Regions from separate parts of the Pseudoflavonifractor intestinihominis genome, predicted to be linked through region 2. Evidence: a T-box and tRNA genes for the amino acid it is inferred to sense, from the RefSeq annotation. Region 2 holds a T-box; the other holds one or more tRNA genes.

Evidence for each region. A T-box is a leader RNA that pairs with one kind of tRNA and senses whether it is charged. The one in region 2 lies ahead of WMO64_RS12040 (glycine--tRNA ligase), so its partner is inferred to be a tRNA-Gly.
Region 1: it has a tRNA-Gly gene. The T-box ahead of WMO64_RS12040 (glycine--tRNA ligase) is inferred to sense a tRNA for this amino acid. The anticodon was not compared.

Annotation. Positions count from the first base shown of each region.
Region 1 covers NZ_JBBMFK010000009.1:99,775-107,447, reverse strand. Annotated here, with positions in the region: gene WMO64_RS07210 (hypothetical protein) at 1-704, opposite strand, end outside; tRNA gene WMO64_RS07205 (tRNA-Gly) at 806-879, opposite strand; gene WMO64_RS07200 (hypothetical protein) at 1,011-1,256, opposite strand; gene WMO64_RS07195 (TVP38/TMEM64 family protein) at 1,411-2,094, shown strand; gene WMO64_RS07190 (hypothetical protein) at 2,141-2,986, opposite strand; gene WMO64_RS07185 (MarR family winged helix-turn-helix transcriptional regulator) at 3,335-3,715, shown strand; gene WMO64_RS07180 (ABC transporter ATP-binding protein) at 3,773-5,506, shown strand; gene WMO64_RS07175 (ABC transporter ATP-binding protein) at 5,499-7,538, shown strand; gene WMO64_RS07170 (transglutaminase domain-containing protein) at 7,600-7,673, opposite strand, start outside.
Region 2 covers NZ_JBBMFK010000020.1:57,729-65,401, reverse strand. Annotated here, with positions in the region: gene WMO64_RS12040 (glycine--tRNA ligase) at 610-2,028, opposite strand; T-box leader at 2,106-2,309, opposite strand; gene WMO64_RS12035 (hypothetical protein) at 2,390-2,761, opposite strand; gene WMO64_RS12030 (hypothetical protein) at 2,986-3,198, opposite strand; gene lepA (translation elongation factor 4) at 3,945-5,753, opposite strand; gene WMO64_RS12020 (helix-turn-helix domain-containing protein) at 5,935-6,636, opposite strand; gene pta (phosphate acetyltransferase) at 6,860-7,673, shown strand, end outside.

The DNA.
Region 1 (7,673 bases), on a different contig from region 2:
CAGTACTGAGTACAGAGCTTGTCCGTACACTCGGAGCACTTCAGGGCCGCGTTGGAGCGGTCCCAGAACCGCTCCGGGTACATCATGACGCACAGCTCCCACACCAGCCACGCCATCGCGGACATCAGCACCAGCGAAACCGCAAAAAAGCCGCCCATAAAGATCAGCGGCGAAAACATCATGAGATGGTCCCAGTTGAAGATCCTGCACGTGGTGCAGCAGCGGTTCTTCATAATCAGCCGGAAGGGGCACCAGATCAGCACGCAGATCAGGTCGCACACATAGAACAGCACGGAGATCATGAACAGCGTGATCCTGTCGATCACGCCGGAATAGTACAGCGCCCCGATCCCCGCGATCAGCAGGCACCAGAGGATAAACACCTTGTATGCGCTCTTTGTGATGTCCACGATATAGTTTCTCAGCGCCTCATAGTTGATCTTGTCCCGGATGGGCCTGAAGCGGTTGGCAAAGAGCTTCTGGGAGCCCAGGGGGACCTTGTTCCGGATGGGGATGATCTGGAGAAACATGTCCACCACCCATACGCCCCACAGCAGATGCAGCGGCGAGAGCATTTTGAAAAAGTTCCACCCGTCCAACACGGCAAAGGGTGCCCGCCAGAACAGGTACATCAGGACGCACAGGATAAAAATTAGGCAGCGCCCCACCAGCCGGGCAAAGTAGGTCTTTCTTGTGGCAGACATCTCATTCTTCCTTTTCTATCTGTATCGGAACGGTGAAACGGGAGCAATAAAACGCATAAGAAACCTGCTTTTGACCCGGGTCAAAAGCAGGTTTCTTATGCTGGAGCAGGTGAAGGGAATCGAACCCTCGTGTTCAGCTTGGGAAGCTGACGTTCTGCCATTGAACTACACCTGCATCTGAAATTGACTTTGATAGTATAGCACACAGGGCAGAAAATAGCAAGGAATTTTTTGCGACACAAAAATACACAGTTTGTTTACAATTTATTTATCAATTTTGTACAATTGTCCCTTGTTTCTTGACCTTCACTGCACTATAATAAAGTCATCAAATCTAGAAAGGGGGTTGAGGCCATGAAGTGGACTGACATCCAGAGCACGGATGTCGACGAATTGATTTTTGGCGGCGATGAGCAGGTTATCGTCAGCGATCGATAAACTCGACAGTACATACCGTGCGACACAGAAGTTCCACACCGGCTGCGGTGTGGCTTTTTGTTTATTGGGGCGGCTTCCGGTTTCGGCCGGGGCCGCCTTTTTTATGGCTTTCAAAAGGAGCGCCTGCCGCGTGTTTTCTATTTATTCAAACAATCTTAACCTTTTCCCTATGGCATCTTTTATCTCCCTGTGGTAGCCTTATGGTAATGGATGTCGGATATGGTCGTCCGGCTCCCATCCCGGCAGCGCAAGACAAGGGGCTTGGCATATGAAAAAAAGAAATCAAAAATGGATCGCCACGCTGATCCTCACCATTCTGATCCTAGGCGGCATCTTCCTTTTCCTCTGGAACACCGGCTTTTTCTCCGCCGCCAGATCCCTGGACGGCATCCAGGACTACATCACCCGCTTCTCCCCCTACTCCCACCTGGTCTTTTTCCTGGTCCAGCTGGCCTCGGTGGTCATTGCGCCCATCCCCAGCAACATCACCGCCGCAGGGGGCGCACTGCTCTTCGGCATGTGGCCCGCCTTCCTGCTCACGGCAGGGGCGGTGGTGCTGGGTTCCGTGGTGGTGTTCTGGCTGGCCCGGGTGCTGGGCCAGTCCTTCGCCGGCCGCTTTGTCAGCCAGAAGGTGTCCGACCGATACCTGGAGGTGATCCGCCGCAAGCGGGACGTGTTCCTGGCGCTGGTCTTTCTCTTCCCCTTCTTCCCCGACGACCTGATCTGCATCCTGGCGGGTCTGACCGACATCGGCCTCCCCCGCTTCCTGGTGATCGTGGTCCTCACCCGGCCCTGGGGCCTGCTGGTGGCCTCGGCTGTGGGCAGCTCGGTGATCGCCGTCCCCATCTGGGCCATGGCCCTCATCGGTCTGGCCGGTCTGGCTCTGTTCCTGGCCGCCATGAAGTACGGCGACCAGTGGGAGGCCCGCCTGCTGGAAAAATTCAAACACTAAAAAAGGGAGGACGCTCGGTCTGTGAGCGTCCTCCCTCCTGCTTTGTTCAGCTGTCCTTTTTCTCCTCGGTGAAGCGGTAGCCCGCCCAGGGGTCCAGGTGGTCGAACAGCAGCTTGTCCCCGTCCCAGAGCTGGTAGCGGACGGGGGGATGCTCCCCCTCTCCCGCCGGCTCCACGGCCAAGCGCAGGGCGCCCTGCCGGATCAAGGTCCCCGCCGGAGACCACTGCTCCACGCTGGCCCCGCGGTAGGAGACCAGGCGGTACTCCCGTCCGCCGTAGAGCACTGCGCACAGGCAGCTGACCCGCGGCCCCGCCAGGGTGGACACCCGCTCCACGCTGACCAGGATGCTGTTGCTCCGCTCCTCACGCCAGATGCTCTGGCTCCACAGAGATGTAGAAGGCCGGTCGGTGCCCCGGACCGTCTCAATAAACCCGGTGCCGCCGGTGAAGTCGATGCGCCGGCCGTTGAGCAGCAGAACGCCCTCCAGCCGGTGGCCCATGCTGATGACCCCCCGGCGTACCGGGAACACGGGCAGCGCCCCCAGCGGCCCCATCAAATCGTACTTCAGCGGCGTAAAGGGGCCGTATCGCAGCTCGCCGCACAGGGTCATGCCTCCGGTCCGCAGGTCCAGCCACAGCCCCTTCCGGTTGAAGAGGCTGCCCTTCACCCACACCTGGAACAGCCCCTCGGAGGCCTGGAAGCTCTCTCCCGGACAGCTGATGTTCCACGTGCCCTCCCGGGACTCCACCCGGACGGACGCCGTGGTGCCCCCCGCCCTGTCGATGCGCAGCATCGGAAACAGGGACAGCGTCTCGCCGCCGGGCGCCTGGTGCCGGAGCTGCCAGCCTTCAAAATAGGGCCCCCTCTTTCCGGCCCCATAGAAATATTTCACCCTTCATCACCTGGTCTCAATCCACCCCTGCCGGCAGGGGCTTTCATCTGGTAGCTTACATGTTAGCACGTCCCTCCGCCGATTGCAATTCCCCTTCCCGGGAAAACTTGACCCCTTGGCAATTGTTTTCCCCTTCTTCTGATATTTTGGATTTTTGTCTATTTTTTAACCTTCTTTCTTCTCTTTTTTTGTCAAAGAGTAAATTCCCATTTCCCCTATTGACATCTATTTTTTATCTCACTATAATATGTTAGCAATCTAACTAAAGTGAGGGGGTAGATCGCCATACAGCGCCAGAACTCCGTTGGCTTTGTCATCCGCAGCCTGTCCAATCTGCTCCGTCGGAAAATGATGGAGCTCACCCCCCCCCCGCCTGAGGGCCGCCACGGCATCACTGAGACGGAGGGACTCATCATGGGCTTTCTCTGCGACCACCTGGACCGTGAGCTCTATCAGCGGGACGTGGAAGAGGTGTTCTGCATCCGCCGCTCCACCGCCTCCCGGTTTCTCCAGAACCTGGAGCGGGACGGTATGCTCACCCGCCAGAGCGTCCCCCAGGACGCGCGGCTGAAAAAGCTGGTCCCAACGGAAAAAGCCATGGCCATCCACGCGGAAATTGCGGAGAAATTCCAGATCGCCGAGGCCCTCATGACCGCCGGCCTGACGGCGGAAGAACTGGAGCAGTTCATCGCCACGGCGCGGAAAATTCAGCGCAATCTGCTGGATTAGCCCCCGGGACAGCCGGTCCCTGCACTCTCACGATTCCAACTGCAAAGGAGCGATTTCATGATCAAACGTCTGAACGCCTGTATTCAGGAGTACAAGCGGGACACCATCCTGACCCCCATCTTCGTTATCTTCGAGGTGGCCTTTGATGTTCTGATCCCCATGATGATGGCCCAGCTCATCGACAAGGGCATCGAGGCCGGGAGCATGGAGAACATCGTGCGGTACGGCGTACTGCTGGTGGTGATGGCCCTGGTGGCCCTGCTGTTCGGCGCCCTGTCCGGCCGCTTCGCCGCAAAGGCCGCCACCGGCTTCTCCCGCAATCTGCGCCGGGAGATGTACCGCAACGTGCAGAAGTTCTCCTTCTCCAATATCGACAAGTTCTCCACCGGCGGCATCATCACCCGCCTGACCACCGATGTGACCAACGTGCAGATGGCCTTCATGATGATCATCCGCATCGCCGTGCGCTGCCCCATCATGCTCATCTGCGCCTGGGCCCTCACCTTTACCATCAGCCCCAAGCTGGCCCTTATCTTCCTGATTGTCATCCCCATCCTGGCTCTGGGCCTGTTCCTCATCATGACCAACGCCCACCCCATCTTCGAGCGGGTGTTCAAGAAGTACGACTGGCTCAACAACGTGGTGCAGGAGAACCTGCTGGGCATCCGGGTGGTCAAGTCCTTTGTCCGCGAGGACCACGAGCGGGCCAAGTTCGGCAACGTCTCCAACGAGATCTTCACCGACTTCACCAGGGCCGAGAAGCTCATCTCCTTCAATGCGCCCCTGATGCAGCTGTGCGTGTACGGCTGTATGCTGACCGTGTCCTGGGTGGGCGCCCATCTGGTGGTGGGCGGCGAGATCACCACCGGCAACCTGACCAGCATGTTCAGCTACATCATGATGATCCTCATGAGCCTGATGATGTGCTCCATGGTGCTGGTGCAGATCATCCTGGCCCGCGCCTCCGCCGAGCGTATCTATGAGCTGCTCAGCGAGGAGAGCGACCTGAAGAACGGTCCCAACCCCGTCACCGAGGTGAAGGACGGCTCCGTGGTCTTTGAGAACGTGGGCTTCAGCTACGCCAACGACCCCAATAAGGAGTGCCTGAAGGACGTGAACCTGACCGTCAAGTCGGGCGAGACCGTGGGCATCCTGGGCGGCACCGGCACCTCCAAGACCACCCTGGTCCAGCTCATCCCCCGCCTGTACGACGCCACCGAGGGCCGGGTGCTGGTGGGCGGCGTGGACGTCCGGGACTACGACATGGAGGCCCTGCGCCAGCAGGTGGCCATGGTACTCCAGAAGAACGTGCTCTTCTCCGGCTCCATCAAGGAGAACCTGCGCTGGGGCGACGCCGACGCCACCGATGAGGAGATGGTCCGCATGTGCCGTCTGGCCCAGGCCGACCCCTTCATCCAGGAGTTCCCCGACAAGTACAACACCCACATCGAGCAGGGCGGCTCCAACGTGTCCGGCGGCCAGAAGCAGCGTCTGTGTATTGCCCGCGCCCTGCTGAAGCGGCCCAAGATCCTCATCCTGGACGACTCCACCTCCGCCGTGGACACCAAGACCGACGCCCTCATCCGCCAGGCCTTCCGGACCGAGATCCCCGACACCACCAAGTTCATCATTGCCCAGCGTATCTCCTCCATTGAGGACGCGGACAAGATCCTGGTGATGGAGGGCGGAAAGATCAGCGCCATGGGTACCCATGAGGAGCTGCTCAAGACCTGCCAGACATACCGCGAAATCTACGATTCCCAGACGAAGGGAGGCAGCGACGATGAATAAGAAAGCCCAGCCCTTCAACAGACGTCATACTGCCGGTCGGATCCTCAGCTATGTGTTTGCCGGCTACAAGTTCCGCTTCTTCCTGGTGCTGCTGTGCATCCTGGTCAGCGCCATTGCCTCCGTGGGCGGCTCCCTGTTCCTCCAGGCCCTCATCGACGACTACATCGCCCCCCTGCTGACCATGGAGACCCCGGTATACACCGCCCTGCTCCAGGCCCTCATCATGATGGCCTGCCTGTACGTCACCGGCGCCCTGTGCACCCTGGCCTACAACCGGATCATGGTGACCATCTCCCAGGGCGTGCAGAAGACCATCCGCGACGACCTGTTCAGCCACATGCAGACCCTGCCCATCAAGTACTTTGACACCCACGCCCACGGCGACGTGATGAGCGTGTACACCAACGACGTGGACACCCTGCGCCAGATGCTCTCTCAGAGCATCCCCCAGATGTTCAACTCGGTGGTCATGATCGCCGTCACCTTCTTCGCCATGCTGTTCAAGAACGTGTGGCTCACCATCGTGGTGCTGCTGTGCGTGGGCTGCATGCTGGTGGTCACCCGTTACATCGCCGGCCGCAGCGCCAAGTACTTTATCCGCCAGCAGATGAAGCTGGGCGACCTGAACGGCTACATCGAGGAGATGATCAACGGCCAGAAGGTCATCAAGGTTTTCTGCCACGAGGAGGAGGCCGAGAAGGGCTTTGACGAGGTCAACGACGCCCTGTGCGACAGTGCCTATCAGGCCAACAAGTACGCCAACATCCTCATGCCCATCATGATCAACATCGGCAACATCCAGTACGTCATCGTGGCCATGGCCGGCGGCCTGATGGCCCTGGGCGGCTTCGACACCGGCATCACCCTGGGCGTTATCGCCTCCTTCCTCCAGCTGTCCAAGAGCTTCAGCAACCCCATCAGCCAGATCTCCCAGCAGCTCAACTCCGTCATCATGGGTCTGGCCGGCGCCGAGCGTATCTTCCAGCTGATGGACGAGGCCCCCGAGGAGGACCACGGCGTGGTCACCCTGGTAAACGTGTCCTACGACAAGTCGGGCAGCCAGCTGGAGGAGAGCGAGAAGCGGACCAACCTCTGGGCCTGGAAGGTACCCCACGGCGTGGGCGCTACCATGGTGCCGGTGCGCACCCGGGAGGACGGAAGCCTTAAGGAGCTGAAAAAGCCGGAGGCGGGTTCCGCCTGGGCCTGGAAATACCCGGAGACCGAGACCGGCCCCTCCTACCGTATCATTCAGGGCCCCGTGCGCAACGTGGAGGGGGAGGACCACTACCTGGTCAAGCTCTCCGGCGATGTGCGCTTCGACGGCGTGGACTTCGCCTATGAGCAGGGCAAGACCATCCTCCACGGCATCACCCTCTTCGCCAAGCCCGGCCAGAAGCTGGCCTTCGTGGGCGCCACCGGCGCGGGCAAGACCACCATCACCAACCTGATCAACCGGTTCTACGACATCGCCGACGGCAAGATCCGCTACGACGGCATCTCCATCAACAACATCCGCAAGAGCGACCTGCGCCGCTCCCTGGGCATCGTGCTCCAGGACACCAACCTGTTCACCGGCACCGTCCGGGAGAACATCCGGTACGGCAACCTGGACGCCACCGACGAAGAGGTGGAGGCCGCCGCCGTGCTGGCCAACGCCGACGACTTCATCCGCCGCCTGCCTCAGGGCTACGACACCATGCTCACCGGCAACGGCGCCAACCTGTCCCAGGGCCAGCGGCAGCTGCTGGCCATCGCCCGGGCCGCCGTGGCCGATCCCCCGGTCATGATCCTGGACGAGGCCACCTCCTCCATCGACACCCACACCGAGGCCCTGGTCCAGCGGGGCATGGACAGCCTGATGAGCGGGCGGACCGTGTTCGTCATCGCCCACCGGCTCTCCACTGTCCGCAACTCCGACGCCATCATGGTGCTGGATCACGGCCGCATCATTGAGCGGGGCAGCCACGAGGACCTGATCGCCCAGCACGGCGTGTACTACCAGCTCTACACCGGCGCTTTCGAGCTGGAGTAAGACCATTCATCCCATACAAAAAGCCTGCCGGACGCATATGCGTCCGGCAGGCTTTTTTCGCTCAATACAGTCCCAGAACGTACCGGAACACCAGCCGGTCCAGTCTGCCCCGGCTCTGGTCCGCCGCTTCGGCCC
Region 2 (7,673 bases):
CGGCATTGAGAACGCCCCTTGAATTGCAGCAACTTACAAGTCTGGGCGGGTAACTCTGCTCGGGCAGAGGGGGAGCGGCACGCAGGGCACCGAACCGGCGTGGTAACTACTCACAAATACGGCGGGTCATTGAATTTTGCCGCCGCCGGACCTCGTCCTCGCAAGCTGCGTATCGCTTGCCCCGGCATAAATTCCAGGGCTCGTTCACTCCGCTGCTCGTCCTCTCCCCTCGTCGCCGCAAGCTACATATCGTTCGCTTTGCCATAAATGGCAAAGCTCATTCATTGCGCTGCGGCTCCTCTCCCCACGAAAGGCGTTCCGCCTTCCGCGGGGGCCCCATATTTGCTTCGCTGGGCTCGTGCGGGGGCCCCGAGAGGCAGCCACCTTCCCCCAGGGGGGAAGGCTTGATTAGAACGCGATCTTCTCCTCGATATAGGCCTTCAGCTGGTCGATGGGCAGGCGCACCTGCGCCCCACGAAACAGGTTTCGCGGGGACCCCGAGGATTTTATCTGCTGGGGCGGAGTGAATCCGCCCCGCATCAGGGTTTTGTCTGCGCCAAAACCCTGCACGCCGCAAGCGGCGGACATGGAGCAGGAAGATGCTTCTCCTTAGAACGCGATCTTCTCCTCGATATAGGCCTTCAGCTGGTCGATGGGTAGACGGACCTGCTCCATGGTGTCCCGGTCGCGGACGGTGACGCAGTGGTCGGCGGGGGTCTTGTCGTCGCCCACGGTCTGGAAGTCCACGGTGATGCACAGAGGGGTGCCGATCTCGTCCTGGCGGCGGTAGCGCTTGCCGATGGAGCCTGCCTCGTCGTAGTCCACCATGAAGTACTTGGACAGCTCAGCGTACACCTCCTGGGCGGCGGGGCCCAGCTTCTTGCTCAGGGGCAGCACGGCGCACTTGAAGGGGGCCAGGGCGGGGTGGAAGCGCATGACGGTGCGGACGTCGTTCTTCTCCGCGTCCACCACCTCCTCGTCGTAGGCCTCCACCAGGAAGGCCAGGGTCACGCGGTCGGCGCCCAGGGAGGGCTCGATGACGTAGGGGATATAGTGCTCGTTCTTCTCCTGGTCAAAGTAGGTCATGTCCTTGCCGGAGTGCTCCTGGTGCTGCTTCAGGTCGTAGTCGGTGCGGTCGGCCACGCCCCACAGCTCGCCCCAGCCGAAGGGGAACATGAACTCAAAGTCCGTGGTGGCCTTGGAGTAGAAGGCCAGCTCCTCGGGCTCGTGGTCGCGCAGGCGCAGGTTCTCGTCCTTGATGTTCAGGCTGGTGAGCCAGTCGTGGCAGTACTTGCGCCAGTAGGCGAACCACTCCAGGTCGGTGCCGGGCTGGCAGAAGAACTCCAGCTCCATCTGCTCGAACTCACGGATGCGGAAGATGAAGTTGCCCGGGGTGATCTCGTTGCGGAAGCTCTTGCCCACCTGGCACACGCCGAAGGGCAGCTTCTTGCGGGTGGTGCGCTGGATGTTCTGGAAGTTGACAAAGATGCCCTGGGCGGTCTCGGGCCGCAGGTACACCTCGGTGGAGGTGTCCTCGGTGACGCCCTGGTGGGTCTTGAACATCAGGTTGAACTTGCGGATGTCGGTGAAGTCGCTCTTGCCGCAGCCGGGGCAGGGGATGCTGTTCTCCCGGATGAAGGCCACCATCTCCTCCTGGGTCATGGCCTCCACGTTCACGTCGGTGCGGCCCTGCTCCTGGAGCCAGTCCTCGATCAGCTTGTCAGCGCGGTGGCGCATCTTGCAGGCCTTGCAGTCGATGAGGGGGTCGTTGAAGGTGGACACATGGCCGGAGGCCACCCACACCTGGGGGTTCATCAGGATGGCGGCGTCCAGACCCACGTTGTAGGGGTTCTCCTGGACGAACTTCTTCCACCAGGCCCGCTTCACGTTGTTCTTCAGCTCCACGCCCAGAGGGCCGTAGTCCCAGGAGTTGGCCAGGCCGCCGTAGATCTCGCTGCCGGGATAGACGAAGCCCCGGCCCTTGCACAGGGCCACGATCTTTTCCATGGTCTTTTCGGTGTTCTTCATTATAAAACTCAAACTCCTTCTGTCTGTGATTTGCCGGTAAACGGGCGGCCGGAAAACAAAAACCGCCCTGAGCCTCAGCTCAGGGCGGAATATCTCCGTGGTGCCACCTGAATTCGGAGCGTGACCGCTCCGCACTCGAACCCGGTAACGGCGGGGACCGGCGGGGCATTTCCTCCCCGCGGCTTGCGGGCGCCTTCCGCGGGACCTTCGGGCGCCTTCCACCAGCCGGCGTCTCTCTCAGGTCCGGGTCTCCGCGTACTCCTCCCGGTCAATGCCTGTTTCTGCGGGACATTGTATCACCAAAACCGGGTTGCGTCAAGGACAGCGGGGGAAATGGGGGCAAAAAATTCGTGTTCCGCCTTCAGAACAGGCGGAGGAACTGGCCCACCACCACCGCCGCCATCACCACCACCGCCAGGGAGGCGGCGGCGTCCAGGGCCAGGCGGAGCCGGTGGGGGCGGCGGACACGGGGCGCGCCGCCTTCAGGGGCGCTTTTGTCCCCGGCGGGGGCGCATTCCCCGGCAGAACCGGCGTCGGGTTGGGCTTCCTCCTCCGGCTCCCCGGCCAGGGCCCGGCGGCAGGCGTCGAAGTCCAGCACCTTCCCCTCCGGCCGGGGCGCCTTGGGCCGGGAGCGGAGAAAGAGCATATCCCTGGGCGCGGGGGCGGCCTCCCCGCTGGCCATGTGGTATACAGTCAGACGCCGCGCGTCCAGGCGGTAGTAGATGGTCTCCATGGCGTTCCCTCCCGGCTTTGATGAGTCCAGAATAGCACATATTGCGTCCTATAAACCGGACTTTTAGATTCCGCCCCGGCAGGTCATTTTCCCGCCGTTATGGAACCTGCGTTCGAATATAGGATACAACAAATGTTCGAAAAAAGCAAGAGGGTTTTTCATCTTTTTTCGACCGGCCCCGTCCCGGAACCGGAGAACGCGCCTTTGACCTCCCCGGTCAGACTTCAGCCGTCCCGGGTCCCCTCGCCGGCGTCCTTGTCCCCGGCGGGGGAGAGGAGCTGGTAGATCTTCTCCGCCACCGGCGGCTCGCCTCCAGCCGCCCGCCAGCCGGCCGCAAAGGCCAGCCGCACCATGGAAAACAGATAATTCTCCGCCTCGTCGTACTCGTGCCGCTCCAAAAACGCGGAAAACGCCGCTTCAAAGTCGTTTGTGTACATTTTTATCACCTCGCCACTATTTTACACGATTAAACACTATAATGCAAAAGGAAATCGTGAATTATAGTATCATCTCGTGTAGAGGTGATACCGTGAAACCTTTGAAAAAAAGTGTCAGTATTACACTGGATATGCCTGTTTTGGAACAGATTCAGGCACTGGCGGAGGGGGAGGACCGGTCCCTGTCCAGCTATATCAACCTGGTGCTCAAGGCCCACCTGGAGGACCTGGAGAAAAAGAAACAGCAGCAGTAACGACAAGCCCGCGCCGCAAAAGCGGCGCGGGCTTGTCTGCGGTTTGATGGGCGGCGGAGGTTGTCCCCCTCATCCGTCTGGCCTTCGGCCAGCCACCTTCCCCCCAGGGGGAAGGCCTAGGACACGGTGCTTTCTCTGGCTTCCCCCTCTGGGGGAAGCTGTCGAGCGCCAGCGAGACTGATGAGGGGGACTGCGGCGCTCACTATAACCTTTCCCCTCATCCGTCTGGCCTTCGGCCAGCCACCTTCCCCCCGGGGGGAAGGCCTAGGACACGGCGTTTTCTCTGGCTTCCCCCTCTGGGGGAAGCTGTCGAGCGCCAGCGAGACTGATGAGGGGGACTGCGGCGCTCACTGTAACCTTTCCCCTCATCCGTCCCAGTGTGCGCACTGGGGCACCTTCCCCCCCCCCAGGGGGAAGGCTTTTTTCTCCACAAAATACCCGTAAAATGTGGAAAATCCGCCGGGAGCAGCTTGCTCCCGGCGGATGCTATGTTTATTCCTCGTCCAGCTTGAGGACAGCCATAAACGCCTCGGTGGGAATCTGGACAGACCCCAGACTCCGCATCTTCTTTTTGCCCTCTTTCTGCTTCTCCAGCAGCTTCTTCTTCCGGGTGATGTCGCCGCCGTAGCACTTGGCCAGCACGTCCTTCCGCATGGCCTTGACGGTCTCCCGGGCGATGATCTTGCCGCCGATGGCGGCCTGGACGGGCACCTCGAAGAGCTGGCGGGGGATGTTCTCCTTCAGCTTCTCGCACAGGCGGCGGGCACGGGGGTAGGCCTTGTCCTTGTGGGCGATGAAGCTCAGGGCGTCCACCTGGTCGCCGTTGACCAGCATGTCCACCTTCACCAGCTCGCTGGGCCGGTAGCCCTCCAGCTCGTAGTCCAGGGAGGCGTAGCCCTTGGTGCGGGCCTTCAGGGTGTCGAAGAAATCGTAGATGATCTCGTTGATGGGCATGGCGTAGTGCATCTCCACCAGGTTGGTGTCCAGATACTGCATGTCCTTGAACTCCGCCCGGCGCTCCTGGCACATGGGCATGATGTTGCCCACGTAGTCCGGCGGCGTGATGATGGACACCTTGGCGTAGGGCTCCCGGGCCTCGGCGATCTGGGCCGGGTCGGGGTAGTTGTGGGGGTTGTCCACCCGCACCACCGTGCCGTCGGTCCTGGTGATCTCGTAGATGACGCTGGGCAGGGTGGTGATCAGGTCCAGGTCGAACTCCCGCTCCAGCCGCTCCTGGATGATCTCCATGTGGAGCATGCCCAAAAAGCCGCACCGGAAGCCGAAGCCCAGAGCCGCAGAGGACTCGGGCTCAAAGGACAGGGAGGCGTCGTTGAGCTGGAGCTTCTCCAGGGCGTCCCGCAGGTCGGGGTACTTGGAGCCGTCCTCGGTGTAGATGCCGCAGTACACCATGGCCCGGGCGGGGCGGTAGCCGGGCAGGGCCTGGGCGGCGGGGCGGCCGGCCTCGGTGACGGTGTCGCCCACCTGGGTGTCCTTCACGTTCTTGATGGAGGCGATGAAGTAGCCCACCTCGCCGGCGATGAGCTCCTTGCAGGGCTCCATGCCCAGGGGCAGCAGGTGGCCGCACTCGATCACGTCGTAGGACGCGCCGGAGGCCATCATCTTCACGGTCATGCCGGTCTTGATGGTGCCCTCCATGACCCGGAAGTACACGATAACGCCCCGGTAGGCGTCGTACTGGCTGTCGAAGATGAGGGCCTGGAGGGGCGCGGAGGGGTCCCCCTTGGGGGCGGGAACGTTCTTCACAATGTCCTCCAGCACCGCGTCGATGTTGATGCCCATCTTGGCGGAGATCTCGGGGGCGTCGGCGGCGGGGATGCCGATGATGTTCTCGATCTCCTCCTTGACCCGGGCCGGGTCGGCGGCGGGCAGGTCGATCTTGTTCACCACGGGCAGGATCTCCAGGTCGTGCTCCATGGCCAGGAAGGTGTTGGCCAGGGTCTGGGCCTCAATGCCCTGGGCCGCGTCCACGATGAGCACCGCGCCCTCGCAGGCCGCCAGGGAGCGGCTCACCTCGTAGTTGAAGTCCACATGGCCCGGGGTGTCGATCAGGTTGAGCTCGTAGGTATTGCCGTCCTGGGCGGCGTAGTTGAGCTTCACCGCACGGGCCTTGATGGTGATGCCCCGCTCCCGCTCCAGGTCCATGTTGTCCAGCAGCTGGCTCTCCATGTCCCGCTCGGCCACGGCGTTGCACTTCTCGATCAGCCGGTCGGACAGGGTGGATTTGCCGTGATCGATGTGGGCGATGATGGAAAAGTTACGGATTTTGGATTGATCGGTCATAAACAAAAAACCTCCGGTAGGGAATCACCAAATCAAAGCCCAGCGGAGCGGGTTTGATTTGGAAAGGACGAACAGCGGAGCGAGCGTTCCCCTTCAGGGGGAGGCGAGGGGTGCGGATCTTGTGAGGACGCCATACCTCCGATCAGGGGATACAGGCAGAATGAAACGCGGAAAGCCCGCCTTACTTCCGGTCGGTGCGGCGGAAGTTCATGCCCCGGTTGATGCGCTCGCCGGTGTTGTGGATGATCTGGAGCAGGGACTGGTAGGGGCCGGGGTAGTTCTTGGACAGGGCGTCGTGGTTCATGGCGGGGAAGGAGCCCTTCTCCTTGGCGTGGGCGGACAGGGCCTCCACATACTCGGCCTCGGCGCAGATCATGTCCGCGTTGGGCATGCCGGCGGCAAACTGGGCCGGAGGCACGGAGAAAAAGTCCTCGTTCTGGGTCACGTCGGCCCGGTAGAGGTGGCGGAAGAGCTTGTAGATGGCGGTGCCCAGGTAGTCGGAGGCCGCCCGGATAGCGTCCCGCTTGCCCACCTTGCCCAGCAGGTCGAAGAGCACGCTGATGGAGTTGACCAGCAGCTTCTTGGACAATGTGGCCATGATGCTGCCGTGGAGCACGTTGTCCTTTTCGGCGGAGTAGTCGTACAGCTCCTCGGCGCCGATGGTGGTGCCGTCCCTGGTGAGGGTACGGCCCAGCAGGAAGTCGGCGGACACGTTGTAGTAGTCGCAGGCCTTGATGACAAAGGCCAGGCCGGGCTCCCGGATGCCGTTTTCATAGTGGGAGAGCAGCGCCTGGGAGATGCCCAGATCCTTGGCCACCGCCCGCTGGGACGCGCCCTTCTCCTGCCGCAGGAGGGAGAGGGAACGGGAAAAATCGGAACTCATTGGTCGCACACACCTTTTTCATTTCATGGCGGGATTTCCGCCCTATTTTTATATGACAGCCAGTATAGTATACCCGTAGGAATACAAAAAGTAAAGTATAAAATTGTCCCTTTTGTGGGTTTTCCCATTGAGAACCGCCGACAGGGTGGTGTATAATAGGGACACGCAAGGGAATATTCCCCTATTTTACATGAAATACTGGAGGAAGTACGATATGATGGAGATGTTCAACAAGCTCATCGACACTCTGAAGGCCAATCCCAAGCGGATCGTCTTCACCGAGGGCACCGACGCCCGCATCCTGGAGGCCAGCGCCCGGCTGCTGACCGGTTCCTGGCTCAAGCCCGTGCTGGTGGGCAACGTGGAGGCCGTGAAGAAGGCCGCCGCCGACCACGGCTTCAACATCGACGGCGCCGAGATCGTGGACCCCGAGACCTATGAGGGCATGGAGGCCATGGTGGAGAAGATGGTGGAGCTGCGCAAGGGCAAGATGACCGCCGACGAGTGCCGCGCCGCCCTGAAGAAGGGCAACTACTTCGGCACCATGCTGGTGAAGATGGGCGTGGCCGACTGCCTGCTGGGCGGCGCCACCTACTCCACCGCCGACACCGTCCGTCCCGCCCTGCAGCTGATCAAGACCAAGCCGGGCAACAAGATCGTCTCCTCCTGCTTCATCCTGGTGCGGGAGAACTCCACCGGCGGCGCCGAGGCCCTGGCCATGGGCGACTGCGCCATCAACATCAAGCCCAGCGACGACGAGCTGGTGGAGATTGCCCTGGAGACCGCCAAGTGCGCCAAGATCTTCGGCATCGACCCCAAGGTGGCCTTCCTGAGCTACTCCACCAAGGGCTCCGGCAAGGGCGAGGACGTGGACAAGATGCGCTCCGCCTGCGAGAAGGCCAAGGCCGCCGCCCCCGACCTGGCCATGGACGGCGAGATGCAGTTCGACGCCGCCGTGTCCCCCACCGTGGGCCAGCTGAAGTTCCCCGGCTCCAAGGTGGCCGGCTACGCCAACACCTTCATCTTCCCCGACATCA